4 regions of the Brachybacterium kimchii genome follow, and region 1 is predicted to be linked to each of the others. Evidence: riboswitches for the same ligand, from Rfam matches in the RefSeq annotation. Region 1 holds a riboswitch; each other region holds the start of a gene.
What was found. Region 1 has a riboswitch for thiamine pyrophosphate ahead of thiC (phosphomethylpyrimidine synthase ThiC). Riboswitches for the same ligand answer to the same signal wherever they lie in the genome.
Positions count from the first base shown of each region.

Region 1 (7,187 bases):
TGGAGATGAAGTTCGAGGTGACGAACTGCGCCAGCGAGAAGACGATGCCGCAGGTCAGGGTTGCCGGAAGGGTCTGCACGAGGCCGCGTCGGCGGTCGATGATGAACACCAGGATCATCGGCACGATCACCGCGAGCAGCGGCGTCTGGCGCCCGACCATCGAGGAGAGCAGGTGCTCGTCCTGGCCGCTGACCTTGGCGAGCGTGGTGATCGGGACGGCGAGCGCGCCGAAGGCGACCGGCGCGGTGTTGGCGACGAGCGCGACCACGGCGGCCTTCAGCGGCTTGATACCGATGGCCAGGAGCATGACGCTGGTGATCGCCACGGGCGTGCCGAAGCCGGCGAGCGCCTCGAGCAGGGCGCCGAAGCAGAAGGCGATGATGACGGCCTGGATCCGCTGGTCGTCGCTGACCTTCGCGAAGGAGCGCCGCAGCACGTCGAAGTGCCCGGTCACCACGGTCATGTTGTAGACCCAGATCGCGTTGATGACGACCCACAGGATCGGGAAGAACCCGAAGGCGGCGCCCTCGGTGGCCGAGAGCAGGGCCTGGCCCACGGGCATGGCGTAGGCGAGCACAGCGACCAGCAGCGAGAGGACGAGGGCGATGAGCCCCGCCTTCCAGGCCGTCAGCCGCACGACCCCGATCAGCACGAACAGCACCACCAGGGGCAGCATCGCCACCAGGGCCGTGAGCAGGAGCGAACCGCCCAGAGCATCGAGGACGGGCTGGTACATGGGAACCTCGCTCAGGGGTCTCGGGACGGGGGGACGGCCGTCGCCCGCGACACCGAGCCCGCGCGAGATCTGCGCGTGAGGGGCTCTCCGTCGACGGTGACGTGGATTGCGGCAGTGGGCCGGACCGATCAGTGGTCTGACCACACAGCGGCACGCTAGGGTGGCGCGCAGCACATGTCAATGCCGCGAAGGGAGCCGTGTCGTGACCACCGCGTCCTCAGCCCACGGCTCGGAGCTCCCCCGCGCGGCACGGACCGACGCCTGGCGGCCGGTGCACCGCAGCCGCGCCTACGAGCTCGTCGTCGAGCGCATCGAGGAGCAGATCACCAGCGGCGCGCTGCACGTGGGCGACACCCTCCCGGCCGAGCGCGACCTCGCCGAGAGGCTGCAGGTCAGCCGCGCCGCGGTGCGCGAGGCGATCCGCACGCTCGAGGCGCAGGGCGCCGTCCGCTCCGCCGTGGGCTCGCGGCCGGTCGCCGGCACCCAGGTCGTGGCGGAGACCAGCGATGCGCTCACGCGGCTGCTGCGCCTGCACGTCGCGCTGTCGAGCTTCCCGATGGCCGACGTCCTCGAGGCGCGCGTCATGCTCGAGCGCTCGAGCGCGAGCCTGGCCGCGGGCAATGCCTCCGCGCAGGACCTCTCGGGGCTGCGCGAGATCCTCCGGGACATGGACGAACCCGGCATCGATCGCGCCCAGTTCAACGAGCTCGACACCGCCTTCCACGTGGCCCTCGCCGAGGCGGGTCACAACCGTCTGGTCACCGACATGACGATCGCTATCCGCGAGTCCATGCGGCTCCCGATCCTGCAGGCCTTCGGCACCCTGGAGGACTCCGACGCGCTGATCGCGAGGCTGCGCGCGGAGCACCACGGCATCCTGGACGCGATCGAGGAGGGGTCCGCGCAACTGGCCTCCGAGCGCATCGAGGCCCATATCCGCGCCGCCTACGCGAGCCTATGGGGATGAGCCGGTCCCGGGACCGACGGGCCGTCGCGCGCGACCGCTCCGCCGGCCCGAGGAGGATGCAGCCATGACGGCGGCCCCGTTCGGCTCCGACCTCGGCGACGTGGTGCGCATACCGCAGCCCGAGGGCTCCCTGCAGGTGATCACGCGCGGTGAGCACGGCTCGCCCGTGCTGCTCCTCAGCGGTGCGGGCAACGACAGCGCCTCCCTGAGCTGGCGACGACTGATCCCCGTCCTCGCCGAGTCCCATCGCGTGCTCGCCCTGGACTGGCCGAAGCAGGGCGGCTCGATCCCCTGGGACGGGACGGCGGACCATCAGCGGATGCTGCGGTGCATCGATACCGTCCTCGAGCGCTTCGCCATGGACGCGGTCGACCACGTCGGGCTCTCGCAGGGCGGCGCCCTCGCCCTCGCGTACGCGATCGAGCGACCCGAGCGCGTCTCGCGACTGGTGGCGCTCGCGCCGGCCGGGATCCTGTCGTTCCCGCCCGTCGTCCATCAGCTGCTGTGGGTGACGGCGCGATGCCGTCTGCTGAACCGGACGCTGCCGTCGCTGGTCTTCCGCAGCTGCGCGGCGTGCGCGTGGTTCGCCCGCACCAGCCTGTTCGCGGGCCCCGTCGACGATCTCGAGGACATCGTCGACGAGTTCCATGCCGACGTGCTCGCCCACGGCTCGGCCTCCTCGGACTGGCAGAACGCCTCGATCGGCTTCCGGCGCATGACCGTCGACCTGCGTCCCGATCTGCATCGCATCAAGTGCCCGACGCTGATCATCCAGGGCAGCAAGGACGTGGCCGTGCCGCCGAAGACAACGCGCGCCGCGGCGGACGCCATCCCCGGTGCGAGGTTCGAACTGATCGCCGGGGCGGGGCACTGGTCGAACCGTCAGTGCCCGGACCGGGTGAACGCGCTGATCACAGACTTCCTCGCGGACTGATCGCTTCGGCTGATCGAGTCGGACTGATCGAGTCGGACTGACCGAATCGAGCCCGATCGGCGGCGAGCCCGGATGCGGGGCCGCTGCGGACCGCTGCGGACGGCTCAGGTCCTCAGCGACTGCATCTGCGCGAAGAGCCGCAGCATGGCGGCGCGCTTCTCCGTGTCGCTGCCGTTGTCGTTCAGGATCATCAGCGTCTCGTTGTCGGGCAGCGGATAGGTCGAGTGCGGGAACACGAAGGTCCCGCCGTTGCGGGAGTCGTCCGCGTCCTCCGGGTCCGACGCGGGGTAGCTCTGCGCCCACAGCTCGGCGAAGAGCGCGACGACGTGCGGACGCAGCCGCGAGTAGGCGCTGATGACCTCGCCGGCGACCGCGTCGATCGCGAACTCGACGTCCTCCGTGCACAGGGCAGGGTCGGTGACCGGGGCGTCCCGGGCCGGGTACGTGTCGGACTGCTCCCGGGCCGCGCTGTCTGCCGCCGGGACCTCCGCCGTCGGGCCGTCCGGGTCGACGCGCTCGGCCTCGGCCTGCAGCTGGGCGACGGTCATCAGGTCATGCGCGGCCATCCACGCGGCCATGTCGGCCGCGGCGAGGGCATGGGCCCCCTCGAGGATCGCAGGCGGCTCGGGCTCCTCGTCCGTGCCGTCATAGGTGGCGCCGAACAGGGCGAGCGCCGCCAGGCGGATGCGCGCATCGGCCCCTTCGACGCCTCCCGACGGGATCTCGACGGGCACCTCACCGACGACGGCGAGCGTGGACCACGCGTGGGCGAGCCAGCGCACGTCACCGCCGCTCGCGAGCCCCTGGGCGTAGTGGGCGCACAGGGCGTCGAAGACCGAGGCGCCCTCGGGCGGGGCTGTACCCCTGCACTCCCCCGGCTCCTCGGCCGGATCGCTGGTCGGTCTCATGTGCGCATTCTGCTCCGAAGGACCGACGAACCAGCCGTTGTGGGGTGACGCGGCGCGGCGGCGCCACCGACGACGCGCTCAGTCGTGCAGGTGCTTGATCGCGTAGTCCGCCTGCTCCTTCGTGAACTGCTCGCCGTACTCGGAGGTGATCTGGTCGCGGATCTCGTCGTCGGACATGCCGTCCGCGGAGTACGACTTGGCCTTCTCCAGCGCGTTCTTGTTCCAGTCGGCGTCCACGTGGTCGACCGCGTAGGTGGCGGTCTCCTCGCTGTAGCCCTCGAAGACGAGGGTGTCGTGGATGCCCTTCTTCGAGGAGAAGAGCATGTCGGACTGGATCTTCGCGTCGGCGAGGGCGCCGTCCTTGTCGTCGGGGTCGACGTCCGTGCCGTCGGCAGCGGAGTCGCCGGAATCGTCGGCGTCGGCCGACGACTCGTCGTCCGGGGTCGCGTCGACGGTGTGGTCGGAGGGCGTGGCGGAGTCGCTGGGCTCGTCCGACGCGTCGTCGTCGGACGAGGAGGCGGAGACCGTGGTCGGAGCGGGCTCGTCATCGGTGTCTGCGCTGTTGACGAGCACGACGATCACGATGATGACGGCCGCGATCGCGAGCAGCGCGAGGCAGCCGCAGCCGCCCAGCACCCACCACAGCGTCTTGGACTTCTTCGGCGGCTCCTGCCCCTGGCCCGGGGTCTGCGGGGACGCGGAGAACTGCGGGGCCTGCGAGGAGTCCCCGTACTGCGGGGCGGGGGCCGCGGAGCCGGAGGCTCCGTCCGCGGCCCCGTAGGGACCGCTCGCCGAACCATAGGTGTCGCCGGCGGAGCCGTAGGCACCATTCGCGGACCCGGCGTCGGGGAACCCGGAGTTCGCGGAGCCGTTGTTCTCGGGGGAAGGGGTCGAGCTGGTCATCTGTCGTTCCGTTCGGAAGGAGGTATGTGCGGGCCCCCGTCGCGAGGGTTCGCGGACCCGTCAGCGTGCGCGGAGGAGGGACGGCAGGGAGAACTCTACGGACATCTCGGACGGCCGACCCGACGTCTCGCGACCCGACACCGCGGCAGACGGGACGCGTGGGATCCGACCGAGTCCGCCGTGCGACTCCGCGTGCGTTGCCCGTCGCGGACCGCCCGCCGCCACCGCACGTCCCCCGTGCTACGGTCGTCGCCGATCCCTCGGGTGCCCGTCGCAACGGGCTGAGATCGGACTGACGCAGTCCGAGTACCGACCGAACCTGCTCCGGGTCATGCCGGCGAAGGAAGAAGGAGAGCGACTGCATGTCTGCACGCCCTGAGAACTACCCCACCCACTGCCTCGGCCACCTCGAGGACTCCGAGCACGACATCCGCGTGCCGGTCACGAGGATCTCCCAGGACGACTCCCCCACCGGGACGCCGAACCCGCCGCTCGAGGTCTACCGGACCGCCGGCCCCGGCAGCGAGCCGGAGGTCGGCCTGCCCGCGCTGCGCGAGAACTGGATCCGCGATCGCGGCGACGTCGAGGAGTACCAGGGACGTGCCCGTGACCTGGCCGATGACGGCCGCGGGGCGGTGCGCCGCGGCGGGGCGAGCGCCGAGTGGCGCGGCGCGCGTCGCTCGCCGGTCCGCTCGGTCGGCGGACGCACCGTCACGCAGATGCACTACGCCCGTCGAGGCGAGATCTCCCCCGAGATGCGTTTCGTGGCGCTGCGGGAGGGCTGCGACGTCGAGCTCGTGCGCGAGGAGCTCGCCGCGGGCCGCGCGATCATCCCCGCGAACGTGAACCACCCCGAGGCGGAACCGATGATCATCGGCCGACGCTTCCTGGTGAAGGTCAACGCGAACATCGGGAACTCGGCGGTCACCTCGTCGATCGCCGAGGAGGTCTCCAAGCTCGAGTGGGCCACCCGCTGGGGTGCGGACACGGTCATGGATCTGTCCACCGGGGACGACATCCACACCACTCGCGAGTGGATCCTGCGCAACTCCCCCGTGCCGATCGGCACCGTCCCGATCTACCAGGCTCTGGAGAAGGTGAACGGCGACGCGAACGCGCTCACCTGGGAGATATTCCGGGACACGGTGATCGAGCAGGCCGAGCAGGGCGTGGACTACATGACGATCCACGCCGGCGTGCTGCTGCGCTACGTGCCGCTGACGGCGAACCGGGTGACGGGCATCGTCTCGCGCGGCGGCTCGATCCTGGCCGGCTGGTGCCTCGCCAGGCACCGGGAGAACTTCCTCTACGAGCACTTTGACGAGCTGTGCGAGATCTTCGCCCGCTACGACGTCTCCTTCTCGCTCGGCGACGGGCTGCGTCCCGGGTCCCTGGCAGATGCGAACGACGCCGCCCAGTTCGCCGAGCTCGACACCCTCGCCGAGCTCACCCGCCGCGCCTGGCAGCACGACGTGCAGGTGATGGTCGAGGGCCCTGGCCACGTGCCGCTGCACCTGGTGCGCGAGAACGTGGAGCGCCAGCAGGAGCTGTGCGACGGGGCGCCGTTCTACACGCTCGGGCCGCTGGTCACGGACGTCGCCCCTGCGTATGACCACATCACCTCGGCGATCGGGGCGACGGAGATCGCCCGCTACGGCACCGCGATGCTCTGCTACGTGACCCCGAAGGAGCACCTGGGTCTGCCGGACCGCGACGACGTGAAGACGGGCGTGATCACCTACAAGATCGCCGCCCACGCGGCCGATGTCGCCAAGGGCCACCCCGGGGCCCGCTCACGGGACGACGCTCTGTCGAAGGCGCGCTTCGAGTTCCGCTGGCGCGACCAGTTCGGACTCTCCCTGGACCCGCAGCTGGCCGAGGAGTACCACGACGAGACCCTGCCGGCCGAGCCCGCGAAGACCGCGCACTTCTGCTCGATGTGCGGACCGAAGTTCTGCTCGATGAAGATCTCGCAGGACATCCGCGACGAGTTCGGCGGCGAGGCCGCCCAGCAGGAGATCGCGGCGGCGGGCATGGCGGAGAAGTCCCGGGAGTTCCGCGAGCGCGGCGGGACCGTGTACCTCCCGGAGCCGGGGGTCGGGGTGCCGGTGGGTGAATGACTTCCCATGACCCGGAGGCCCTATCGGAACGTTGGAGGGCGCACACTACTCCCTCCGACACATTCCGACACACACCGACGCACCTCAGCCGACGGCCCCCACAATCGTTCCCATGCCCCCGACGATGGACCCCTCTTCCAACGCGCTCGAAAACAGCTCCGCGCGTCCCGAACCCGGCGCCCGTCCTGACGCCGACGTGCCCCTGCGGGTCTCCTCCGCAGCCGACGTCAGCCGGATCCTCTCTGCGCTCGGATCGCGCGATCCGAAGGCGACCGCGGTGATCCTGCTGGCCCTCGGCGGGATCTTCATGGACGCCTACGACTTCTCGTCGATCGCCTTCGGACTGCCCGCCATCAAAGTGCAGTTCGGACTCGACGGCTTCATGACGGGCCTGGTCAACGCGTCGATCATGGTCGGCGCGGTGGTCGGGGCCCTGGCCGGCGGGTACCTCGTGGACCGCTTCGGCCGGTACCGGCTGTTCATGGCGGACATGGTCTTCTTCGTCGTCGCGGCGCTCGGCAGCGCACTGGCGCCGGAGGTCTGGTCCCTCATCGGCTTCCGCTTCGTCATGGGCATCGGGGTCGGCCTCGACATCCCCGTCGCCATGGCCTTCCTCGCG
Region 1 is NZ_CP097218.1:3,262,407-3,269,593, reverse strand. It holds gene M4486_RS14920 (L-lactate permease) at 1-736, opposite strand, end outside; gene M4486_RS14915 (FadR/GntR family transcriptional regulator) at 939-1,703, shown strand; gene M4486_RS14910 (alpha/beta fold hydrolase) at 1,768-2,637, shown strand; gene M4486_RS14905 (hypothetical protein) at 2,742-3,545, opposite strand; gene M4486_RS14900 (Ltp family lipoprotein) at 3,624-4,448, opposite strand; TPP riboswitch at 4,701-4,811, shown strand; gene thiC (phosphomethylpyrimidine synthase ThiC) at 4,811-6,568, shown strand; gene M4486_RS14890 (MFS transporter) at 6,681-7,187, shown strand, end outside.

Region 2 (7,187 bases), 1.3 Mb from region 1:
CGCGTGGGCGAGATCAGCGGGCGCGACTGGGACGAGGCGGACCCCGCGGCGTTCCTGCCGCTGCTGGGCGGCGCGCGCCAGTTCGTCTCCGGCACCCTCTCGGACACCGCGAACGCGACCACGCTCAGCGCCGGATACAAGGGCAACGTGATCCCGCAGACCGCCGAGGCGGAGCTCGACTGCCGCTTCCTGCCCGGCCACCAGGACGAGCTGCTCGCGCTCATCGACGAGCTCTCGGGGCCCGACGTCGAGATGATCGTGGACACCCTCGGCATCTCGCTCGATGCTCCCGACGACACCCCGTTCGTCGCCGCGATGCACCGCGCGATCCTCGCCGAGGACCCCGGCGCCGAGCTGCTCCCCTACTGCCTGAGCGGCGGCACCGACAACAAGCAGCTCGCCGAGCTCGGCATCACCGGTTACGGCTTCGCGCCCCTGCAGCTGCCTGCCGACCTCGACTTCGCTCCCCTGTTCCACGGCATCGACGAGCGCGTGCCGGTCGAGGCGATCCGCTTCGGCGCCCGCGTGCTGCTGCGCCTGGTCTCCGACTGCTGACGGGGAGGGCGCGTCCTCAGAGCGCCGCGCCGACCACGAGCCCCAGCGCAGCGGCGGCCGAGCCGACGACGAGCGAGCCCAGCAGGTTCCCGAGGGCGTAGAGCACCCGGCGCTCCTGCAGCAGTCGCGCGGTCTCGACGCTCGCGGTCGAGAAGGTGGTGTAGCCGCCGAGGAATCCGGCCCCCAGCACGACCTGCAGCTCGGGGCTCAGCAGCTGGGCGCCGAGCATCCCGGTGACGAGGCCCAGCAGCAGCGATCCGGTGACGTTGATGAGCACGGTCCCCCAGGGCATGGCGCCGGCGACGCGGGAGCGCACGAGCCCGTCGGCGACGAAGCGGGCGACCGCGCCGATGCCGCCGGCGAGGCTGAGCAGGACGAAGACCGCGGCGCTCATCGGGCGGCCCCCTCGGTGCGCCGCGGAGTGCGGCGGGAGGCGGCCAGGATGCCGGCGGCGGCGCAGAGCACGCCGAGCACGACGCTGACCAGCCCGAAAGCCGCGCCGACGAGGACCCGCCCGTCGGCCATGAGCTGATCGATGGCGAGGGCGAGCGAGCTGTACGAGGTGAAGCCGCCCATCACTCCCGTGCCGACGCACAGCCGCAGCGCGCGGCGCACGCCCTGGTCGGGTCCGCTCCGGGCGAGGGCCTCGAGCAGGATCCCGAGGAGGAAGGCACCCACGAGGTTGATCGCGAACAGGGCGACGGGCACTCCGCCGAGCTCGGGGACGGCGAGCGTCAGGGCCTCGCGGGCGGCCGTGCCGAGCGTTCCGCCGATCAGCACCAGGGCGATCGAGCCCGGCCGCAGGTGCAGGGGTCGGACGCGTGCTGGGAGGAGGACGTCGGGTGCTGTGGTGTCGCCCGGCGCAGTGGTGTCGCTCGGCGCTGTCGTGCCGCCCGGGGGGTCGGGGCTCTCGGCGTCGGGGTCGAGCGGGATCTCGGGATGCGGGTCCTCGGGTCGGGTCACGGATCACTCCTGTTCAGAGTCGGGCGGGCGCGCGCGACCGCCGGATCCCGGCGCGCGAGGGCCGCGCTCCGGGAGCGAACAGGGACCGTTGTCGATCTTCGAGGTTGGGTACGGCGGGCCCCACCGCCGTGCCGGCGCGCCCGAGGGCGGCCGACGCGCACCATTGAACGCCGCGCGGGCCGAACGGGGCAAGTCGTTGCCGGTCGCGTGCGGCTCTCCGCCCCGAGCGGACGTCAGTTCCGGCCCGTTCCCCAGGCCTCTTTGAGCCGGGCGACGTGGTCGCCGAGGATCTCCGCCATATCCACCGAGGGGTCGATGAGCCATTGCAGCTGCAGCCCGTCCATGAGGGCGACCGTCTCCCGGGCGATGCGCTCCACAGGGGCGTCCTCGCGCACGTCGCCCTTCTCCTGGTCCAGGCGCAGGCAGCGCATGAGCGATTCCATGACCGCCTCGAAGTGATCGAGCATCCACTCGTGCGCGGGGTGGTCGGGGGTGGTGGCCTCGCCCGTGACCGTCGCGTAGAGCAGCACGATCTGGCGGCGCTGCATGTTCAGCCCGGCGACGCGGACGAGATGGTCGAAGGCGGACCACGGCGTGGATCCCTCGGGGGGCATGGGGTCGCTGTCCACGGCGTCGCGATGGGCGAGCACGGCCCCCAGCAGCGCCTTCTTCGAGGGGAAGTGATGGGCGAGGCCCGACGGCGAGATCCCGGCGCCCTCGGCGACCTGCGCCATGGAGGTCGCTCCGAAGCCCTGACGGGCGATGAGGTCCACGGCCGTCTGCAGCGCCTGTTCGCGGACCACCGCGGAGTCCTGCCCGCGGGGCCGTCCCGGGCGTCGACGGACCGGACGCTTCTCGGCGGCCGGCCCCTTGGCGGTGCTGCGCTCGCGCGGCCCGCGCGAGGCGACGGTCCCCTCGGCGGCGCTCGCGGTCGCGGCGGCGCGCGTGGTCTGCTCGGTGTTCATGGGCTCCCCTTCGGCACAGGTCTCCGTCGACCTGGGACGAGAGCGGGCCGGTGCGATCGTGCCGCACCGGCCCGTCATCAATGTGTCACCCCTACTATTTCACGCCGCGGATGAACATCGTGAGCACAGCGCCGATGACGCCCGAGATCGCGGCGGCCACGAAGAGGACCGTGAAGTCGGTGCCCCCGCCGATGCGGGCGAGGAGCATCCCGCCCAGGGCCGGGGCGATCGACTGCGGCAGGGCGTTGGCCATGTTGAAGACGCCCAGGTCCTTGCCCGCCGTCCTGCGGTCGGGGAGCACCTCGAACACGAGTGCGAGGTCGACGGCGAGGTAGGTCCCGTAGGCGAGGCCCATGATGGCCTCGCACAGGAAGAACCCGCCGACGGAGTCGACGTGGGCGAGCATGTAGGTGCCCAGTCCGAAGACGAGGATCGACCCCGCCACGAGCACCTTGCGGCGTCCGATCCGGTCGGAGATCCATCCGGCGGCCAGTCCGGCGACCATGGACAGCACCGTGTAGATCGTGACGCCGGTGGCGACCGCGGTGGCGGCCGCCGCGTCCTCGAGCCCCAGGTGGTTCGTCATGAACAGCACGCGGAAGCTGATGAACAGGTAGGAGGCCAGGATGATCATGAACCTGCCCCACCAGGCCAGTCCGAAGTCCGGGAACTTCAGGGGATTGGTCCAGAACGAGGTGACCAGCTCGCGCACGTTGAACGGGTAGCGGTTCTGCTTGAGCACCGGATCCGGGATCATCAGCGCGTAGACGGTCACCAGCACGAAGCCGAGCACGGCGGGGATCATGAACAGCCCCACCATGGTCCCGCCGAAGAACGAGGCCAGCCAGGTCGCGGCCATGATGGCGGAGTTCTGGGCGATGCCCACGATGCCGGAGACCTTGCCGTATTGCTCGTCCGGCAGCTGATCGGCGAGCGAGGCCGTGTATGCCGCGTACGCCATGTTCGCGCAGGCCTGCGCGATGAACCAGCCGGTGGCCAGCACCACGACGTTCGGCGCGATCGCCATGATGAGGATCGCCGCGCACATCGCGAAGGCCCCGCCGATGATCCACGGTCGGCGCCGCCCCAGTCCCGATCGCGTGCGATCGGAGAGGCGTCCGCCGAGGGCGTTGAAGACGAGCGCTGCGATCGCGCCCGGGGCGAGGGCGGCGGCCGCGATCGAGGCCTGCTCCGCCGGGAGGTCCGAGAGCGTGCGGGCCTTCATCTGGACCGACACCGTCGCGGGCCCCATCAGGGCGACGAACAGGCCGAACTGCCCCAGGAAGATGCCGATGACATACCAGATCGGCTTCTTCCGGTCCGGCTTGATGCCCATGGCGGGCACGCGCAGTCGCGGGCCGAGGATGTTGGGGCTGCCCGTCGGGTCGACGGTCGGATCGACCTCGAGATCGGGTGCGGCAGTGGACACGGGAGACTCCTTCGTCATGACCGTCGGGCGATGCTCGCGACGGTGTGCGTGCGGTCCGTGCGACCGTGCCGAAAGTATTAGTTGCCACGAACTATTTTGTCGAGCCGCGGACTTCCGCACGGACGTCCTGGACGCCCGACCGACTCTCTGAGCTGGTCACCCCGAGCAGCGCCGTGCCACACATCACAGGCGCGCACCACAGGATTCCGTGGCGCCACGGGCGTGCGGAGCGTCGTGTCGGCCGTGGAGCGGGCGGCGCGCCCCGGCGTCCTCTCCGGCGCGCTAGGCTCGTCGGCACGTGACACGGGGTGCCGCCGATGGCGGCTGAGAGCAGACCCGTCGAACCTGATCCAGTCAGCGCTGGCGTAGGGAATGTCCGAAGCCGCGGCCGGGTGCCGACGATCCTCCAGGATCCTCGCCGATCACCCGCCGCGGCCGCTCCGGCCCCTCGCCCCGACGAGAGGAGCCCGATGGCCCCCGCAACCCCCGCAGACGGCATCCCCGAGGTCGCCGCCGATCCCTCCGCGCGCCCCGCGGCACCCGTCGGTCCCGTCGATCCCGCAGGGCTCGCCGCCCGCTGCGGCGACCTTCTGGACGCGGTGCGCGAGCGCGGTCCGCTGGTCCACGCCATCACGAACTCTGTGGTCACGAACGTGACGGCGAACGTGGTGCTCGCGATCGGCGCCGCCCCGGCGATGGTCGACATCGTGGGCGAGGCCGGCGACTTCGCCGCGGTCGCCGACGGTCTTCTCATCAACCTGGGCACCCCCGCGCCCGAGCAGCGCGAGGCCATGCGCGAAGCCGTCAGCGGCGCCCGCCGCTCGGGCACGCCGTGGGTCCTGGACCCTGTCGCGATCGGATCGCTGCGGGTGCGCACGCCTCTCGCCGCCGAGCTGGTGGCCCAGGGACCGACCGCCGTGCGCGGCAACGCCTCGGAGATCCTCGCCCTCGCCGGTGAGGGCACGGGCGGCCGAGGCGTCGACTCCTCCGACCCGATCGACGCGGCCGTCGCGGCGGCGACCGGCCTGGCGCGGACCCACGGCACGGTGGTCGCGGTCTCCGGCGAGCGCGACCTCATCACCGACGGGAGCACTCTCGTGGAGGTCGCCGGTGGCAGTGCGATGCTGACCCGCATGACCGGCGGGGGCTGCGCCCTCGGCGCCGTGATCGCGACCTTCCTGGGCGTGCGACCCGACGGGACGCCTGCTCTCGAGGCCGTCGTCGCCGCGCATTCCGCCTACTCCGCGGCGGCCGAGCGCGCCGCCTCCGGGGCCGATGGTCCGGGCACCTTCGCGCCCCGGCTGCTCGACGCCCTCGCCGCCATCGGCCCGGACGAGCTCCGGGCGCCCGGGCGCCTGCACGTCAGCCTCGCGGATCAGGGCGACGGGGGCGAGGCGGCATGAGGCCCTCGAGCGAGAGCCTCGGCCTGTACCTCGTCACCGACGCCGCGCTGTGCGGTGCGCGCGGCATCGTGCGCACGGTCGAGCTCGCCGTCGAGGGCGGTGCGCGCGTGGTGCAGCTGCGGGAGAAGCACGCGGACCTCGCCGAGCACGTGCGCCTGCTGGAGCGTCTCGCGCGGGTGATCGACGCCCGCGCGCTGCTGCTGGTGAACGACCGCGTGGACGCCGCCGTCGCGGCACGCGAGCAGGGGATCCGCGTGGACGGCGTGCACCTGGGGCAGGGCGACGAGGACGTGCGCCGTGCACGAGAACTGCTCGGGCCCGACGCCGTCATCGGGCTCAGCGCGAACACGTCGGCGCATCTGGACGCCGTGGCCGCGCTGCCGGAGGGCACCGTCGACCACGTGGGCATCGGCGCGATCCGCGCGACCGCCACCAAGGCGGATCATCCGCCGGCCCTCGGCGTCGAGGGGTTCGCGCTGCTCGCGGCCGCGTCCCCGGTGCCGAGCGTCGCGATCGGCGGGATCACCACGGCCGACGTCCCGGCCCTGCGGCGCGCGGGCGCCTCGGGGTGCGCGGTAGTCTCGGCGGTCTGCGCGGCCGACGACCCCCTGCGCGCGTCCCGCGTGCTCAGCGCGGCCTGGACCGAGGCGGCGCCGGACCGGTGACCCCGGGTCCGCAGGGCGAGCCGGCGCCGGGGTCAGCGCGCCGGGATCCCCTCGCCCTCCCACAGCGCGAAGAAGTGGTGCAGCGGTCCGTGGCCGCGCCCCACGTCGAGCCGGTCGCTCGCGGCGAGCGCGCCATGGAGGTACTCCTTGGCGCCGCGCACGGCGTCCTCGACGGGCATGCGCGGCAGCCGAGCGGCGATCGCCGCCGAGAGCGTGCAGCCGGTGCCGTGGTCGTTGGTCGTCTCGATGCGCGGGGCGGGCAGCTCGAGGATGCCCTCGCTCCCGCACAGCAGATCGGTGCTGGTGGGCGACCCCTCGAGGTGGCCGCCCTTGAGGAGGACGCGGCGCGGTCCGAGGGCCAGCAGGTCGTGGGCGCGCCGGCGCATCTCCGCCTCGCTCCAGTCGGGCTCCTCCCCCAGCAGCACCGCGGCCTCGGGCAGGTTCGGGGTGAGGACGTCGGCCAGCGGCACGAGCTGCTCGCGCACGGCGTCGACCGCGTCCTCGTCCAGGAGGCGGTCACCGCTCTTGGCGACCATCACGGGGTCCAGGACGATCCTGCGCGCCCCGTGGCGGCGCAGGCGCTCCGCGATGGCCCTCGCGATGGCGGCGTTCGCGACCATGCCGATCTTCACGGCGTCCACCTGCACGTCCTCGAAGACCGCGTCGATCTGCTCGCCGACGAACTCCGGGTCGAGCGCGACGACGCCGCGCACTCCCTGCGTGTTCTGGGCGACGACGGCGGTCACCACGGCCATCCCGTAGGCGCCCTGGGCGGCGAAGGACTTGAGGTCGGCGTGGATGCCCGCGCCGCCCGTCGGATCGGTCCCGGCGATCGAGAGGACGTTGGGGACGCGACCGCTCACGGGCGCGTCGGGGGTCGGGGCGCTGGGGCGGGTGTCGCTGGTGCTCACGATGCCTCTTCCACGAGGCCGGCGGGGAGGGCGCTCAGCGGTTCCGTCCCTGCGCCGGCATGATCCGGATCAGGTGCTCAGGGTCTCCACGCCGTCGCCGCCCCGCGCTCCTGCGCATCGCGTGACCAGTGGACTCTCAGCCCCTTGCCGGGACTCCCCTCGGTGCCGCTCACGCTAGCAGGGAGAGGCTCCCGTCGGCGCCCGCGCCCATCGTCCGCGAGCGCAGCGCGGCGTCGGTGTCAGCAGTGGCGAGGTCGGCATTGATGTGCGCTCCGGCGAGCGCACCCGCAGCCGCC
Region 2 is NZ_CP097218.1:1,948,525-1,955,711, forward strand. It holds gene M4486_RS09190 (M20/M25/M40 family metallo-hydrolase) at 1-555, shown strand, start outside; gene crcB (fluoride efflux transporter CrcB) at 572-949, opposite strand; gene M4486_RS09200 (fluoride efflux transporter FluC) at 946-1,518, opposite strand; gene M4486_RS09205 (TetR/AcrR family transcriptional regulator) at 1,752-2,483, opposite strand; gene M4486_RS09210 (MFS transporter) at 2,578-3,912, opposite strand; TPP riboswitch at 4,207-4,302, shown strand; gene thiM (hydroxyethylthiazole kinase) at 4,383-5,315, shown strand; gene thiE (thiamine phosphate synthase) at 5,312-5,980, shown strand; gene thiD (bifunctional hydroxymethylpyrimidine kinase/phosphomethylpyrimidine kinase) at 6,013-6,891, opposite strand; gene M4486_RS09230 (NAD(P)/FAD-dependent oxidoreductase) at 7,061-7,187, opposite strand, start outside.
Region 2: another riboswitch for thiamine pyrophosphate. It lies ahead of thiM (hydroxyethylthiazole kinase); the one in region 1 lies ahead of thiC (phosphomethylpyrimidine synthase ThiC).

Region 3 (7,187 bases), 1.5 Mb from region 1:
AGGGCGGGGCGCTGGACGTGGGAGCGCGGGGCGGCGCATCTTCGGGTGCTCGCCACGGGCGGGGCATCGCCCCAGGTGAGGGGCGCTGGTGGCCATGGCGTGCAGGTCGTGGCGGCGGGGACCGGCTCCGACAGGTGTCGCCTGCTTGCTCGGCGAGGTGAGCGGAACGGTCTCGGACGGGGCTCCGTGGTCGACTTCACCGCCCGAGGGAACGGACGCGGTACGTCAGGTGTACGGGCGGTGAACGGGGTGCGGACGAACGGTAAGTGAATTGAAGAGAGGTGAGGAGGAAGAATGGAGGCCGTGTGGCAGCGCCTCGTGGTGCATGCGCAGGTCGACGGGTTCGGAGATTCTCCGCGGGCAGCTTCTTGAATATCGATCACGTATTCGATGCGGCGGCGATCGAATGAATTTCAGACAGTGGTGGACGTCAGGGGCGAACGTGGCGGGCCGGGCGCTTCGCATGGGTGTGGGGCGAGAGGCGGCAGGTGGATCGGTGCGCTCGTGCCGCCGTCGTCCGCGTGGGTGTCCAGACACCGGCTCAGACAGAAAAAACGCCCTGTCACCAGGGCGTTTCTTGGGGTGATCGACGGGATTTGAACCCGCGACCGCCTGGACCACAACCAGGAGCTCTACCTACTGAGCTACGACCACCATGTGCGCTCCGAGGACCGCAACGAGAAGCAAGCATACCGGGCGTCGGCCCTGCTCCGCACCCTCGAACGGGGGTTCTCGCTGTGAGACGCCTTGCACTTCGTCGGCACGGCAGACTGGGGCATCAGCCCTGGAGGACTCCGGGCCGGAAAAGCAGGAGCCGGATCCTGCCTCGTCATGACAGGCTCGCCGCATGCTCCTGGGCGCATGATCCGCTTGCCCGCGGGCCGATGGGGGAGAACAGTGGGGGCATGATCATCGCCTTCTCCGTCCAGCCCACCGGTGAGCCCTCCGATCCCGGCCTCACCCGCGACCTCGCCGAGGGGTCCGACGCCGCGAGCGTCCACGACGCCGTCGCCGCCGCCGTCCGGGTGGTCCGGGAGTCCGGGCTCCCGAACCGCACAAGCTCGATGTTCACCGAGATCGAGGGCGACTGGGACGAGGTGATGGACGTGGTGCGGCGCGCGACGGCCGAGGCCGGTCGCTTTGGGTCGCGCGTCTCCCTCGTGCTCAAGGCCGACATCCGCCCCGGGCACGAGGGCGAGCTCGACGGGAAGATCGAGCGCCTCGACGCCGCCCTCGACCGGAACTGAGGGCGGCGCCGCAAGTGAGGGCGGTGCCGCCCGGCTGACTCAGCCGATCTCGTCGACCAGGCCGTCGCGGACGGCGGCGGCCATGGTCGGGGTGACGGGCAGTCGCGGGATGAGCGTGGCCTGGTAGGCGTGGTAGATGTCCGGCTTGCCCTCCCAGGTGCGTGCCTGGGGCTGGTTGCGCCGGTCCAGCTCGTGGTGCCAGCTGCCCCGCTCGGGATCCAGCAGGAACTCGCTGACGTACTCCCACCAGGCCTGGTAGCGGTCGGCCCACTTCCGATCACCCGTCACCTGGAACATCGCGGCCGCGGCGGCGGTCGCCTCGGCGGCGACCCAGTGCATGCGCTCGTGCACCACGGGCGTCCCGTCCCAGTCCACCGTGTAGGGGAACCCGGGCTCCCCGTCCATGCCGAAGGCGTCGTCGGCCCGTGCCATGAGAGCGTTCGCGGCCTCGAGCATCCACTCGGGGGCGTCGCCGTCCTTCGCGAGCAGTGCGGCGCGGCCGTGCAGGACCAGGCGGGACCACTCGAGCCAGTGGCCGACGGTCGCCCCGTACGGGCGGAACGGATCGGCCGGCTTGTCCTCGTTGTACTCGAGGATCGGGTTCCACGAGGTGTCGAAGTGCTCGGGCAGCAGCCAGTCCTGCTCGCGCGCGAACTCGTCGATCGCCCGGGTCATGATGCCCACGGCGCGGTCCAGCCAGCGGCGCTCCCCGGTGACGTCGGCCGCGGCGAGCAGGGCCTCGGTCGTGTGCATGTTCGCGTTGATGCCCCGGTACTCCTCGCAGACGGCGAAGGCGCGGTCGAAGGTGTCCACGCTCATCCCCGCCTCCTCGTCGTAGAACTTCTCGTCGAGGACGCCCAGGGCCTCCTCGAGCAGCTCCGCGGCGTGCGGGCGTCCGGCGGCGGTCGCCGAGGCGGCCGCGAGCACCACGAACGCGTGGGCATAGGCCTCCTTGGCGTCGTCGATGACGGTCTCGCCGGCGATCTTCGAGAACCAGCCGCCGTGCTTCTCGTCCTTGAAGACGGTGCGCAGGGACTCGATGCCGTGGTCCACGAAGCGCCCGTACTCGGGGCTGCCCAGCATCGTGGCGAGCGCGAAGCAGTGGGTCATGCGGCAGGTCACCCAGAGCTCTGCCGGCTTGTCGCCGTCGAGCTCCCCGTTCTCGTCGAGCCAGCCGAAGCCGCCGTCCTCCCGCAGCGACTCGGAGCCGAAGACGAGCAGCTCCTCGCCCTCGGAGTCCAGCCAGGTGCGATGGGTGGCGCGCTGCAGCCACGGCACCGATGGCGCGGAGGATCCCGCGGCGCCGGCGGCCGCGTCGTCGGACCCGTCGGCGCTCTCGCCGTCGACGGCGAGCTCGAAGGTGCGCGCGGCGGCCTGGGCCTGCGCGGTCGTCGGCCCGGGATCGGCCACGAACAGCACCTCGCGGTAGTACTTGAGCTCCTGGATGGACTCGCGGATGTCGGCGAGGGCGCGGTGGCCGCCGTGCTTGGCGGGCGTGTTGTAGAAGACGCGGGGGAACCAGCGCTTGGCGAGCTCCTTGAGGCTCGAGACGTCGATCGTGCGGTAGGAGAGCCAGGCGGCGAACTCCGGCACGTCCTTGTCGAGGAACACGCGGTCGGTGCCCACGGAGTTGCCCGCGAGCGGCGCCTTGCCGGCCTCCGGGCAGTGCTCGCGCACGTAGGCCAGGCACTGCTCCTGCGCGGCCTCGAGGGTGATGCCCGCGTCCAGCTCCTCCAGCAGCCCTGAGTTCGTGTGCATGGTGCGCACGAAATCGCCCATCTGCTCCAGCGCCTCGGCCGGGGGTTTGACGACGACGTCCACGCCCTCCCCGAGGATGTTCAGGTCACCGTCGGTGACCAGGACGGCGATCTCGACGAGCGCGTCCTTCTCCTTGTCCAGTCCGGTCATCTCGCAGTCGACCCAGACGATGCGGTCGGCAGTTCCACGGTTCGAAGTGCTCACGTGGCAAGGGTAGTCGCCGCGGACGGCGCCGCGTCGCCGCCGACGGCTCTGGAATACTGGCGCGCCGGACACGGGGTGCGCCGCGCGCGCTGAGATCAGACCCGTGGAACCTGATGCAGTTCGCACTGACGAAGGGATGTCCGCCATGCGGTCACGTCTGCCCGAGAGCCCGCCCACGACCGCCGCCGCGGTCCACACGCCGTCGGCCGGGCCGACGCCGAAGCCGCAGCTGCCGCCCGAGGGCCGCGCCGCCCTGCGCGCCGGGGTGGTCGGCAACTTCATCGACAACGTCCACGTGTTCCTGCCGCTCACCGCGCTGACCCCGGCGCTCGCCGTCGTCGCCGGACCGGGGATCGCCGCCACCACCGGAGCGATCGTGGTGATCGCGATGATGCTCGGCAGGCCCGTCGGCGGAATGGTCTTCGGCAGGATCTCGGACCGCCTGGGGCGCACCCGCACCACGAAGGTCGCGATCACCGGCACCGCCGCCTGCGCCCTCCTGATCGCCGCCATGCCCACCCACGAGCTGCTGGGCGTGGGAACGATCGGCCTGATCCTCGCCCTGCGGTTCCTCGGCGGGATCTTCGTGGCCGGCGAGTACTCGGCCGCGATCCCCCTGGCCATGGAATGGTCGGCCCCGCGCCGGCGCGGCCTCATGAGCGGGCTCATCCTCTCGATGGCGCCCTGGGCGCAGGCCGCGATCGCCTTCGCGACCGCTGTGCTGCTGCTGATCCTTGGACCCGACGCCTATGCCGCGTGGGGCTGGCGGGCGCTGTTCGTGCTCGGGGCGCTCGCCTCGCTCGGCATGCTCGCCTACTACCGGCGGCGCGTGGTCGATGCGCCGACGACACGACGAGTGATCGAGGAGCGCGAGGGCCAGGAGCCCTCGACGGACGACGGCCCGCTCCTGGCCGACGAATCTCTGGCGGACGAGGGGCCCGCCGCCTCGGGCATCGCGGCCATGCTCCGCGGACGCTGGGCGCGCGCCTTCTGGCAGGTGTTCACCCTGATGACGGGCCTGTGGCTGCTCACGAACACGACCGTCATCTTGCTCACCGCCCAGCTCGGCCAGGACACGGGTCTGTCGGCGACCAGCGTCTCGATCGCGATGGGCATCGCCTCGTGCGCGCAGGCGCTCGCGATGGCGCTCGCCGGGCATCTCTCCACCAGCACTGGCAGGCGCCGACTGTTCGTCCTGTGGGGGATCGCGGCGACCGTGCTGGGCCCGGTCCTGTGGTGGATGTCGGTCGGCTCGAGCACGCTGGCCGGTGCCGCCGTGCTCGCCGCCGCGCTGCAGGTCGTCACCGTCGCCGCGTACGGACCGGTCTCCGCCTACCTCTCCGAGCGCTTCCCGACGTCGGTGCGCTCCACCGGGTACGGAATGGGCTACAGCCTCTCGCTGATCCTGCCCGCGCTCTACCCGTTCTACCTGCCCGGGCTCTCGGCGCTGCTCGGGGCGCACGCCGCGGTGCTCGGACTGCTCGTGCTGGGCGGTGTCCTCCTCATCGTCGGCGCGGCGCTCGGGCCCCGGCTGTCGGCGGCGGAGATCGACAGGGACCTCGACGTTGTCGCCGACCGGGGCAGCCGGGGGAGCGGGCGATGAGAACTGATCCGCACCCTCGCGAAGACCACGACGTCGACGATGACGCCGCGCTCGGTGACGACCCGGACCTGCGCGCGGTCGCCCTGGTGCTCGCCGAGGTGCGCCGGCATCCGCCGCTCGTCCACTGCCTCACCGCGACGGTGTCGATGGGCATCGTGGCCGCCGGTCTGCTCGCCGCGGGCGCCCGCCCGATGATGACCGAGACCGAGGCCGAGGCGCCCGTGGTCACAGGGGCGGCCGACGCGCTGCTCGTGAACCTCGGGACCCTCAGCACCGATGCGATGTCGGGCATCCCCGCGACCGTGGCCGCGAGCATCGCGGCCGGTCACCCCTGGGTGCTCGATCCGACCGCGATCGGGCGCGCGCCCGTGCGCACGCCCCTCGCCCGCGAGCTCGTGGGCCTGCGGCCGGACGTGGTGCGCGGGAACGCCTCGGAGATCCTCGCGCTGCGCGGCGGGACCGGCGGACGCGGCGCCGACGCGAGCGACGGAGCCGAGAGCGCCCATGGTTCCGCCCGCGAGATCGTCGCACTCACCGGCGGAGCCGTGGCCGTCTCGGGGCCCGTCGACTGGATCGTCGGTGCGGGTGCAGTCATGGCCGATGGGGATCGCACACCAGGGATCGAGGTCCGACGCGGGCATCCCCTTCTCACGCGCGTCACCGGCACCGGCTGTCTGCTCGGGGCGCTCACCGCCGCGTGCCTCGTCGCGGTCGAGAGGAGCGGGCCTGACGTCTCACCCGTCGGGCCCTCGGACCTCACCGGCCACGCCGCCCGCGCCGCTCACGCCGCGACGGTGTGGCTCGACGTCGCGGGGGAGTGCGCAGCACGCCGCGCGCCGCGGCCCGGTGCCTTCCGCACCGCCCTGCTCGACGCCCTCGACGAGATCGGCGAGCACGCCCTGGAGACCACCACGGAGGACCGATGACCCTGGATCACGACCACGACCACGACCACCCGGGCCTGGACGGGGACGGGGCTGCCCCGGCGCCCCTCGACCTGCGCTGCTATCTCGTCACCTCCGGGACCGATCGCCGCACCGTGGAGACCGCGGCGGCCGCCGCCGCTGCCGGCGCGGGCGTCGTCCAAGTCCGTGCGAAGGGGCTCGAGGCCCGCGAGCTGCTCGGTCTCGTGACCGCGGTGGCGCGTGCCGTCGGCTCCACCGCGCCCACCTGCCGGGTCCTCGTCGACGACCGGGCGGACGTGGCCTTCGCCGCCCGGGCGCGCGGCGCGCACGTGCACGGCGTCCACCTCGGCCAGGACGATCTGCCCGTCGCCGGGGCCCGCGCCCTGCTGGGCCCGGACGCGATCATCGGGCTGACCACGGGGACCCTCGACCTCGTGAGGTCCGCCGAGACCCAGGCGGAGCTGCTCGACTACGTCGGCGCCGGCCCCTTCCGGCCCACTCCCACGAAGGAGTCGGGCCGCACGCCCCTGGGCATCGACGGGTACCGGACGCTGGTCGGGGCCACGCGTCTGCCGATCGTCGCGATCGGCGACGTCACGCCCGCCGACGTGCCCGCGCTTGCCGCGGCCGGCGTCGCCGGGGTCGCTCTGGTGCGCGCGATCATGGGCGCGAGCGACCCCGCGGCCGTGGTCCGCGAGGTGCTGAGCGGGTTCGGGAGCGATCAGGGACCGGCGTCACGGGGCGCCCCTCGACAGATGTCATGACCTCGCCCGGGCCCGGGGACGGCGGGTGCCGGCCCTGGTAGACCGTCGGCATGGACACGGATCTGAACCAGCTCGCGACCGTCAACCACCACGGCTTCGCCTTCCTCCTCGCCTACGGCCTCACCTGGCTGCTGGCGGCGGCCGTCTGGCGATGGCGCGGACAGCGCGCGGGCGCCTACGCGGTGCTCCTGCAGGGAGTGGTCGCCCTGCCGATCGCCTTCGGTCTCATGGCCGTGACCTCCGCCGGGCCGCGTCCGCAGAACCCCCTGCTCGACGAGCTGTCCACGGCGCTCGCCATTTCCCAGGTGTTCGCGCTGCCGATCCTCATCTACCTGATCCTGCGCCGCGCGCACCGGCAGGTCCCGATCGTCCTCGCGGCGGTGACGATCGTGCACTTCTCCCCGTACTCGTGGCTCTACCGCACCCCGCTGTACATGGTCCTCGCCGGGGTGCTCGCGATCGGGCTGTTCATCGTGTGCCGCCTCGCGGACCGGCGGGCCGACGCGCTCGCCGCGACGCGCACCGACGACTCCGCTGCCGTGCCCACCGGTGCCGGTGGATCTGCGACGCCGGGCGACTGGATGATCCCGGCCTTCACGGGAGCCGTCCTCGTGATCGGGGCGATCATCGCCCTCCTGCTGTGAGCCGGGAGGACGCCCTGATGCCGCGCCCGGTCACACCGCTGACCAGCCCCCGTCGGAGGCGA
Region 3 is NZ_CP097218.1:466,140-473,326, forward strand. It holds tRNA gene M4486_RS02115 (tRNA-His) at 579-654, opposite strand; gene M4486_RS02120 (thiamine-binding protein) at 906-1,247, shown strand; gene orn (oligoribonuclease) at 1,287-3,209, opposite strand; TPP riboswitch at 3,271-3,363, shown strand; gene M4486_RS02130 (MFS transporter) at 3,355-4,812, shown strand; gene thiM (hydroxyethylthiazole kinase) at 4,809-5,738, shown strand; gene M4486_RS02140 (thiamine phosphate synthase) at 5,735-6,481, shown strand; gene M4486_RS02145 (DUF7010 family protein) at 6,532-7,125, shown strand; gene M4486_RS02150 (SDR family NAD(P)-dependent oxidoreductase) at 7,156-7,187, opposite strand, start outside.
Region 3: another riboswitch for thiamine pyrophosphate. It lies ahead of M4486_RS02130 (MFS transporter); the one in region 1 lies ahead of thiC (phosphomethylpyrimidine synthase ThiC).

Region 4 (7,187 bases), 1.7 Mb from region 1:
GCGGCGCTGGTCTGGATCGTCCTGGCCACCGCGCAGACGGTGAGCGCACGGCGCCGGATCGCCGCGCCCTCCGCGTGGGCGACCGAGGCCGTCGGCACCTTCCTCACCGAGAAGGTGAGCGTGCCCCGCTCGATGGTGCTGCGCGTCCTGGACGTCGTGGGCACCGCGCTCTTCCAGATCGGCGCGACCGTGCTGATCGTGCTCTCCCCCGTGCTCACGATCGGCACCATCGTGCTGTCCATCGCGACGGGCCTGTCCACCCTGATCCTGCAGCGCCGCAGCCCGGGCGAGCGCACGCACACCCTGTGGGCGTACGCGCCCTTCGGGATCGGCGTGCTCACCGCCGCGCTCGCGCTGCTGGGACTGTCCACCCTCTGATCCACGAGACCGGGTCGGCCCAGGGCGCGCGGAGCGCGTCCTCCGTCGGCCCGGCCGGCGGGAGCGGCGTCGCGCCGCCGCTCCCGCGCCCATCCCACCGCCCGGCCCGACGCCGACCTCCCCGACGAAGGAGTCACCATGACCGATGCCGTCCCCTCCGACAGCGCCACGACCGCAGCACCGACCGGCTCCGAGGTCCGCTCGGGCCTGGACCGCAGCGGCGTCTCGGACTCGATCCGCGTGCAGGACGATCTCTTCGGGCACGTCAACGGCGCCTGGCTCGCGGAGCACGAGATCCCCGCCGATCGTGCGTCCGACGGCGAGTTCCGACGCCTGCGGGACCTCGCGGAGGAGCGCGTGCGCGCCATCGTCGAGGAGGCCGCCGAGGACCCCGAGCTCGCTGACCTGCTCGCGGCGGGCGATGCTCCGGAGACGGATCGCGGACGCGTGGGCCTGCTCTACCGGCTGTTCATGGACGAGGACGCGGTCGAGGCCGCCGGCGCCGCACCGCTCGCACCGATGCTCGAGGAGGTCGCGTCCACGACCTCGCTCGCGGACCTGGTGCGCCTGCTCGCCTCCCCCGTGGCCGGCACCAGCGCCCTGCACACCTACGTGTGGACGGATGACGACGACTCTTCCCGCTACCAGGTGAAGCTGCACCAGGGCGGGCTGGGCCTGCCCGACGAGTCCTACTACCGCGAGGACTCCTACGCACCGATCCGCGAGGCGTACGTCGGCCACCTCGCACGTCTCGCCGATCTCGCCTCCCTGCCCGGCCGCGAGGGGCTCGTCGCCGGGGACTCGAGCGACCTGGCCCGCGCGGTCATGGACTTCGAGACGCGGCTCGCGGCGTGCCATGTGGACCGGGTGCGCCTGCGCGACAGCGAGAAGTCGAACAACCCGATGGACGCCACGCAGCGGGAGGCCCTCGCCCCCGCGTTCCCCTGGGACGCGTACGTCGAGGGCACGGGCGCGCCGGCGGGCGCCTTCGACGTGGTCTGCGTGAGCCAGCCCGAGTTCGTCGAGGCCGTCGCCCCGCTGCTCGCGGCCGAGGACCTCGCCGTGCTGCGCACCTGGGCCGCCCTGCACACCGTCGGCGCCTTCGCCCCGTACCTCTCCTCGGCCTTCGTCGAGGAGGACTTCGACTTCTCCGGTCGCACCCTCTCCGGCGCCGAGCAGCTGCGCGAGCGCTGGAAGCGCGGCATCTCGCTGGTCGAGGGGGCCGTGGGCTTCGCGATCGGCCAGGACTACGTGGCCCGGCACTTCCCGCCGCACCACAAGGCGCGCATGCAGGAGCTCGTCGGCGCGCTGCTGGACGCCTATCGGGAGTCGATCTCGACGCTCGAGTGGATGACGCCGGGCACCCGCGAGAAGGCCCTCGCCAAGCTCGAGCTGTTCACCCCGAAGATCGCCTACCCCGACGTGTGGCGGACCTACGAGGGCCTCGTGCTCGACCCCCACGACCTCGTCGCCTCGGTCCGCGCCGCCCGCGCGCACGACGCCGCCCACGACTTCGCGAAGCTCGCCGGGCCCGTCGACCGCGACGAGTGGCACATGACCCCGCAGACGGTCAACGCCTACTACAACCCGGGCGCGAACGAGATCGTCTTCCCCGCCGCGATCCTCGAGCCGCCGTTCTTCGATGCCGAGGCCGAGGACGCCGTGAACTTCGGCGGCATCGGCGCCGTGATCGGCCACGAGATCGGGCACGGCTTCGACGACCAGGGCTCGAAGTACGACGGCGAGGGCAACCTGCGCTCGTGGTGGACCGACGAGGACCGCGAGGCCTTCGAGCAGCGCACCCGCGCGCTCATCGACCAGTTCGACGCCCTCACCCCGCGCGTGCTGCGCGAGCAGGCGGAGGCGACGGCGACTGACGCGGCCGATGGGGGCGACGCGGTCGGCGCGGTCGGCGCAGACGGTGGGGATGGCGCGGTCATCGGCGGCGACGAGCTGCCCCATGTCAACGGAAGCCTCACGATCGGCGAGAACATCGGCGACCTGGGCGGCCTCACCATCGCGATCAAGGCCTACCTCGCGCGCTCCGGCGGGAACCCGCCGCGACTGGACGACCTGAGCGGCCTGCAGCGCGTGTTCTGGTCCTGGGCCACGGTGTGGCGCGCGAAGTCCCGCGCGCAGGACGCGGCGCGCATGCTGGCGATCGACCCGCACTCCCCCGCCGAGTTCCGCTGCAACGCGATCGCGAGCAACCTCGACGCCTTCCACGCGGCCTTCGACGTGCGCGAGGACGACGCGATGTACCGCGCGCCCGAAGACCGCGTGAGCATCTGGTGAGGACACCGTGAGCAGGCCGGAGGCGCCCTTCCACGTGGGGCGGACGACTCCCGGCGCGGTGGGCTGGACCCGCATCGGCATGAGCGCTGTGATCGGCGTCGGCATCGCCGGGTACGCGATCGCCTGGGCGCGCGGCGAGACGGTCGTGCTGGGCCTGGTGCTCGCCCTGGCCGTGCTCGTGTACGCCTTCTGGTCGTGGATGCGGCTGGCCACCCGGTTCGTGGTCGACGTCGACGGGGTGACCGTGAGCCTCGGCGGGTTCCTGCCGCGCCCCGCCTGGCCCGTCGCCGACTTCCGCACCGTGCAGCTGCGCCGCATCCCGGGCGAATCGCTCGGCGTGACGGTGGGCGGGCTCGGCTGGCGCCGCGGCCGCGTGATCGCGCCCGAGAGCGGGAGCATCGAGGCGCTGCCCGGCCGCAAGGTCTTCACCACCGGCGAGCAGCGGTCCTCGTACCGCCTGATGGTCTCGCGTCCCGGGACGCTCGTGGAGATCATCGGTCGCGAGGGCACCCACTTCCTGCTCTCCCCCGACGATCCCCGCGCCGCCGCCGAGGCGATCGACCAGGCCATCCGCGCCCGCCGCTGATCCGCGCGCGCTGAAGCCCCGCCGACCGCTCGTCGGCCCATCCGCGCCCCGTCTGCGTCGCGAGAAGTACGAAACGGTTGCCAAGAGCGCTCTTGGCAACCGTTTCGTACTTCTCGCGCCCGTTCGCCCGTTCGGGAGCCGGTCGGGACGGGACCGTCCGATCCCGTCGCCTCGCACGAGCCGTCGGGCATCGGCCGACCCGGGCGATCTGGCGCACATCCCGAGGGCGCACCGACCGCCCTGCGCGATATCATCGACGCTGACATCCACAGACAGGGGAGCACCGCAGAGGTGCTGAGAGTGCGCACAGAGCGCAGACCCTCGAACCTGATCCGGTTCAGACCGGCGTAGGGAGTCGGGATTCTTCTGCGATGTCCGCCGCGCCGGATGACTGCATCCGGGGCCGACGGGCCTCGCGGCCCCTTCCGCATCGGAAGGAGAACCAGATGTCGACCAGCTCCACCCCCGCCGCCCCCTCCGCGCGCGCCGAGAAGACCGCGGCGACCGGCGCGTCCCCGGCACCAGCACCGGCACCAGCACCAGCACCGGCGAGCGACGCCCTCGCACGTCGGCCGCTGCCGGCCTACCGCACCGTGGACCTCGTGCTGACGGTCGCGATCGGCGTCGTCTTCGCCTTCGTGTTCCTCGCCTGGGGCCAGGTGTACACCCTGTTCACCCCGCTGCAGGCCGTCCTGCCCCCGTCGGTGGGGCTGCTCGCGGGCGTGTGGTTCCTGCCCGCGCTGGTGGCGATGCTCATCGTGCGCCGTCCCGGCGCCGCCGTGCTGGCGGAGGTCATCGCCGCCGTCCTCGAGATGGTCCTCGGCGGGCAGTGGGGCATCGGCACTGTGGTCAGCGGCCTGCTGCAGGGCGGAGGCGTCGAGATCGCGTTCCTCGTCACCGCCTACCGCCGCTTCACCCTGCCCGTGGCGATCGCCGGCGGCGCGCTCTCGGGGATCCTCGAATGGGTCTACGAGCGCTTCTCCTACTACCCCGAGTGGTCCTGGGCCTCGGCCTGGGCGCTGCTGGGCTTCTTCATCGTCTCCGGTGCGCTGCTGTGCGGGGTGCTGGGGTGGCTGATCGTGCGCGCCCTCGGCGCGACCGGCGCCCTGAGCGCCTTCCCGGCAGGGCGCCAGTGGGGACGGCGGTCGCGCGCATGAGCGCGGGGCCGACGGTGCTCGGGGCGACCTCTGGGACCGACGGGACGACCGCTGGGGCCGACGGGACGCTCGGCGACGCGGCTCCCGACGGAACGGGCCCCGCCTCCCACGCCGCCGTGCCGCTCGCTCTCGACGCCGTCACCTGGACGCCGTCGACCCGCTCCCGCCCGACGATCGACGACCTCACCCTGCACATCCCGGCCGGCCAGCGCGTGCTGCTCACGGGGCCCAGCGGCGGCGGCAAGTCGACGGTGCTCCGGGCCCTCACGGGCCTGCTCGACACCAGCACGGGCGACCTCGCGGGTGATGCCACCGGCCCCACCCGGCCGGGCGAGCGCGGACTGCTCCTGCAGCAGCCGCTGCACGCCCTGATCGGCGGGAGCGTCGGCCGGGACGCGGCCTTCGGGCCCGAGAACGCGGCGTTGGACCGCGAGGAGATCCAGCGCCGCGTGACCTCCGCCCTGCACGCGGCGCGCGTCGGGCTGGACGCCGCGACCTCGCCGTGGGATCTCAGCGGCGGGCAGCAGCAGAGGCTCGCCCTCGCCGGCTCCCTGGCGCTGGATCCCGGTGCGCTGCTGCTGGACGAGCCGCTGAGCATGCTCGATCGGCCGACGGCCTGCGCGGTCCGCGCCGCGATCCTGGATGCGGTCGGCGATCGCACCCTGGTGGTCGCCGACCACGACGCCGAGGGCTGGGCCCCGCACGTGGACCGCGTGATCGTGCTCGGAGCGCAGGCGCACGTGCTCGCGGACGGCGCTCCCGACGACGTCCTCGAGCAGCCCGATCCGGCCACCATGCCCGATCCGGCCGCCGCTCCCGACCCGGCCGCCATGCCGGCCCCTGCGCGCGCATCCGGCACGTGCGGCCCGCCGGTGCTGTCGCTCTCGAGAGTCTCGATCACGCGACGGCGACGACGGGACGAGGTCCGGGGGAAGCGGGCCGTCGCCTCGCCCCTCCTCGACGGCATCGACCTGGCCGTTCCCACAGGATGTGTCGCGGTCCTCACCGGGCCGAGCGGCAGCGGCAAGACCACGCTCCTGCGCACGATCCTGGGCCTCGCCGATCCGGCCGGAGGACACCTCGAACGTCCCGAGCCCACCAAGATCGCCTTCGTCCCTCAGGAGCCCGAGCACTCCTTCGTCGCCCGCACCGTGCGCGCTGAGGTCACCGCCTCGCCCTGGGCGCACGACCCCGAACTCGCCGAGAGCCTGCTGCGGCGCGCCGACCTCGCGCACCTCTCGGACGCTCAGCCCTTCGAGCTCTCCGGGGGCGAGCAACGACGCCTCGCGATCATCGCCGCCCTCGCCCAGGAACCCGCCCTCCTCGTGCTGGACGAGCCCACCGTGGGACTCGACCAGGAGCGTCGCACCCAGCTGTTCGCCCTGCTCGAGGAGGCGTCCGCGCGCGGCTGCGCAGTGCTGGCCGCGACGCACGACCCCGATCTCATCACGCGCGCGCACGTGCGCATGGACCTCGCGGAGCACGTGAGCACGGGCGACGACGCGCAGTCCGCCTCCCCGGAGCCGGCCGCGACCGACACCGCGCTGGCACCGGCACTGGCGCCGGCAACCGCACCCGCATCCGCATCCGCAACCGCAACCGCAACCGATACGACCCTCCGCTCGCCCCGCCGTGCCCGTCCTGCCCCCGCCGACACGCTCAACCCGCTGACCACCATCGCGATCGCCGTGGCAGCGGCCGTCGGCTCCTTCGCGATCGACCGCTGGCAGCTCGGTCTCCTCTCGTGCGTGCTCGTCGCGGTCCTCGCCCCGCTCGCCGTGCGCGGGGTGCGCAGCACGGCGCTGCGTCTGATCCCGATCGAGCTCGCGGCGGTCGGCCTCTGCTGGTCCACGGTGCTCGCCTCTCCCCTGCCCGTGTTCTCCGGGACCACGTGGCTGCTGGGTCTCAAGGAGGCCCTGCGGATCGGATACTTCGTGGCTCCCGGCGTGCTGATCTTCGCCTCCCTCGACCCGACGCGGCTCGGAGACGCCCTCGGCGGGAGGCTGCGTCTGCCCGGCCGGCCGGTCGCGGCGAGCGTCGCGGGACTCGTACGGGCAGGGCTCACGGCCGACGTCTGGGAGCGGATCATGACCAGTCGCCGCCTGCGCGGCCTCGGGGCGCGGCGCGACCTGCGCCACCCGCTCCGCTCGGGCGCGGCGCTCGTGCGGCTGCTGGCCTCGTGCACCCTCGCCCTCCTGGTCGACGCGGTGCGGGGCACCGAGCAGCAGGCGCTCGCGATGGATGCCCGCGGCTTCGCGACCGCGCAGCACCGCACCTGGGCGCTGCCCAGCCCGTTCACGAGGGGCGACCTCGTGGGGCTCGCCGCCGCCGCACTCCTGCTCGCGGCGCCCTGGGTGCTGCGGACGGTGCTGGGCGGCTGACGAGCCGACCCCGTCGACGCGGGCCGGAGCCGGCGATCCTTCCTCCCGCCTCGCCCGCCGCTCGCAGTGCAGTCGACGACGGATGACGTTCCGTGTGGTCGCCGCGTCGTGCGGGCCTTTACCCTGGTGCGCATGACTTCCGACGCCGCGCAGCCCGAGCCCCCGCAGCCCGACACCTCACAGCCTGCCTCCGCGCAGCCTGCATCGCCGCTGACCACCGAGGAGCAGGACGAGCAGGTGCTCGCCCTGGCCCGGAGGATGCTCGACGATGCCCGTGAGGGCCGGGGCGACGCCCTGCTGCCGCTGCTGGATCAGGGGGCGCCGGTCGCCATGCGGGACTCGCGGGGGAACTCGCTGCTCATGCTCGCCGCCTACCACGGGCACGCGGAC
Region 4 is NZ_CP097218.1:1,602,475-1,609,661, forward strand. It holds gene M4486_RS07690 (hypothetical protein) at 1-378, shown strand, start outside; gene M4486_RS07695 (M13 family metallopeptidase) at 517-2,673, shown strand; gene M4486_RS07700 (hypothetical protein) at 2,681-3,259, shown strand; TPP riboswitch at 3,524-3,630, shown strand; gene M4486_RS07705 (ECF transporter S component) at 3,706-4,416, shown strand; gene M4486_RS07710 (ATP-binding cassette domain-containing protein) at 4,413-6,797, shown strand; gene M4486_RS07715 (ankyrin repeat domain-containing protein) at 6,930-7,187, shown strand, end outside.
Region 4: another riboswitch for thiamine pyrophosphate. It lies ahead of M4486_RS07705 (ECF transporter S component); the one in region 1 lies ahead of thiC (phosphomethylpyrimidine synthase ThiC).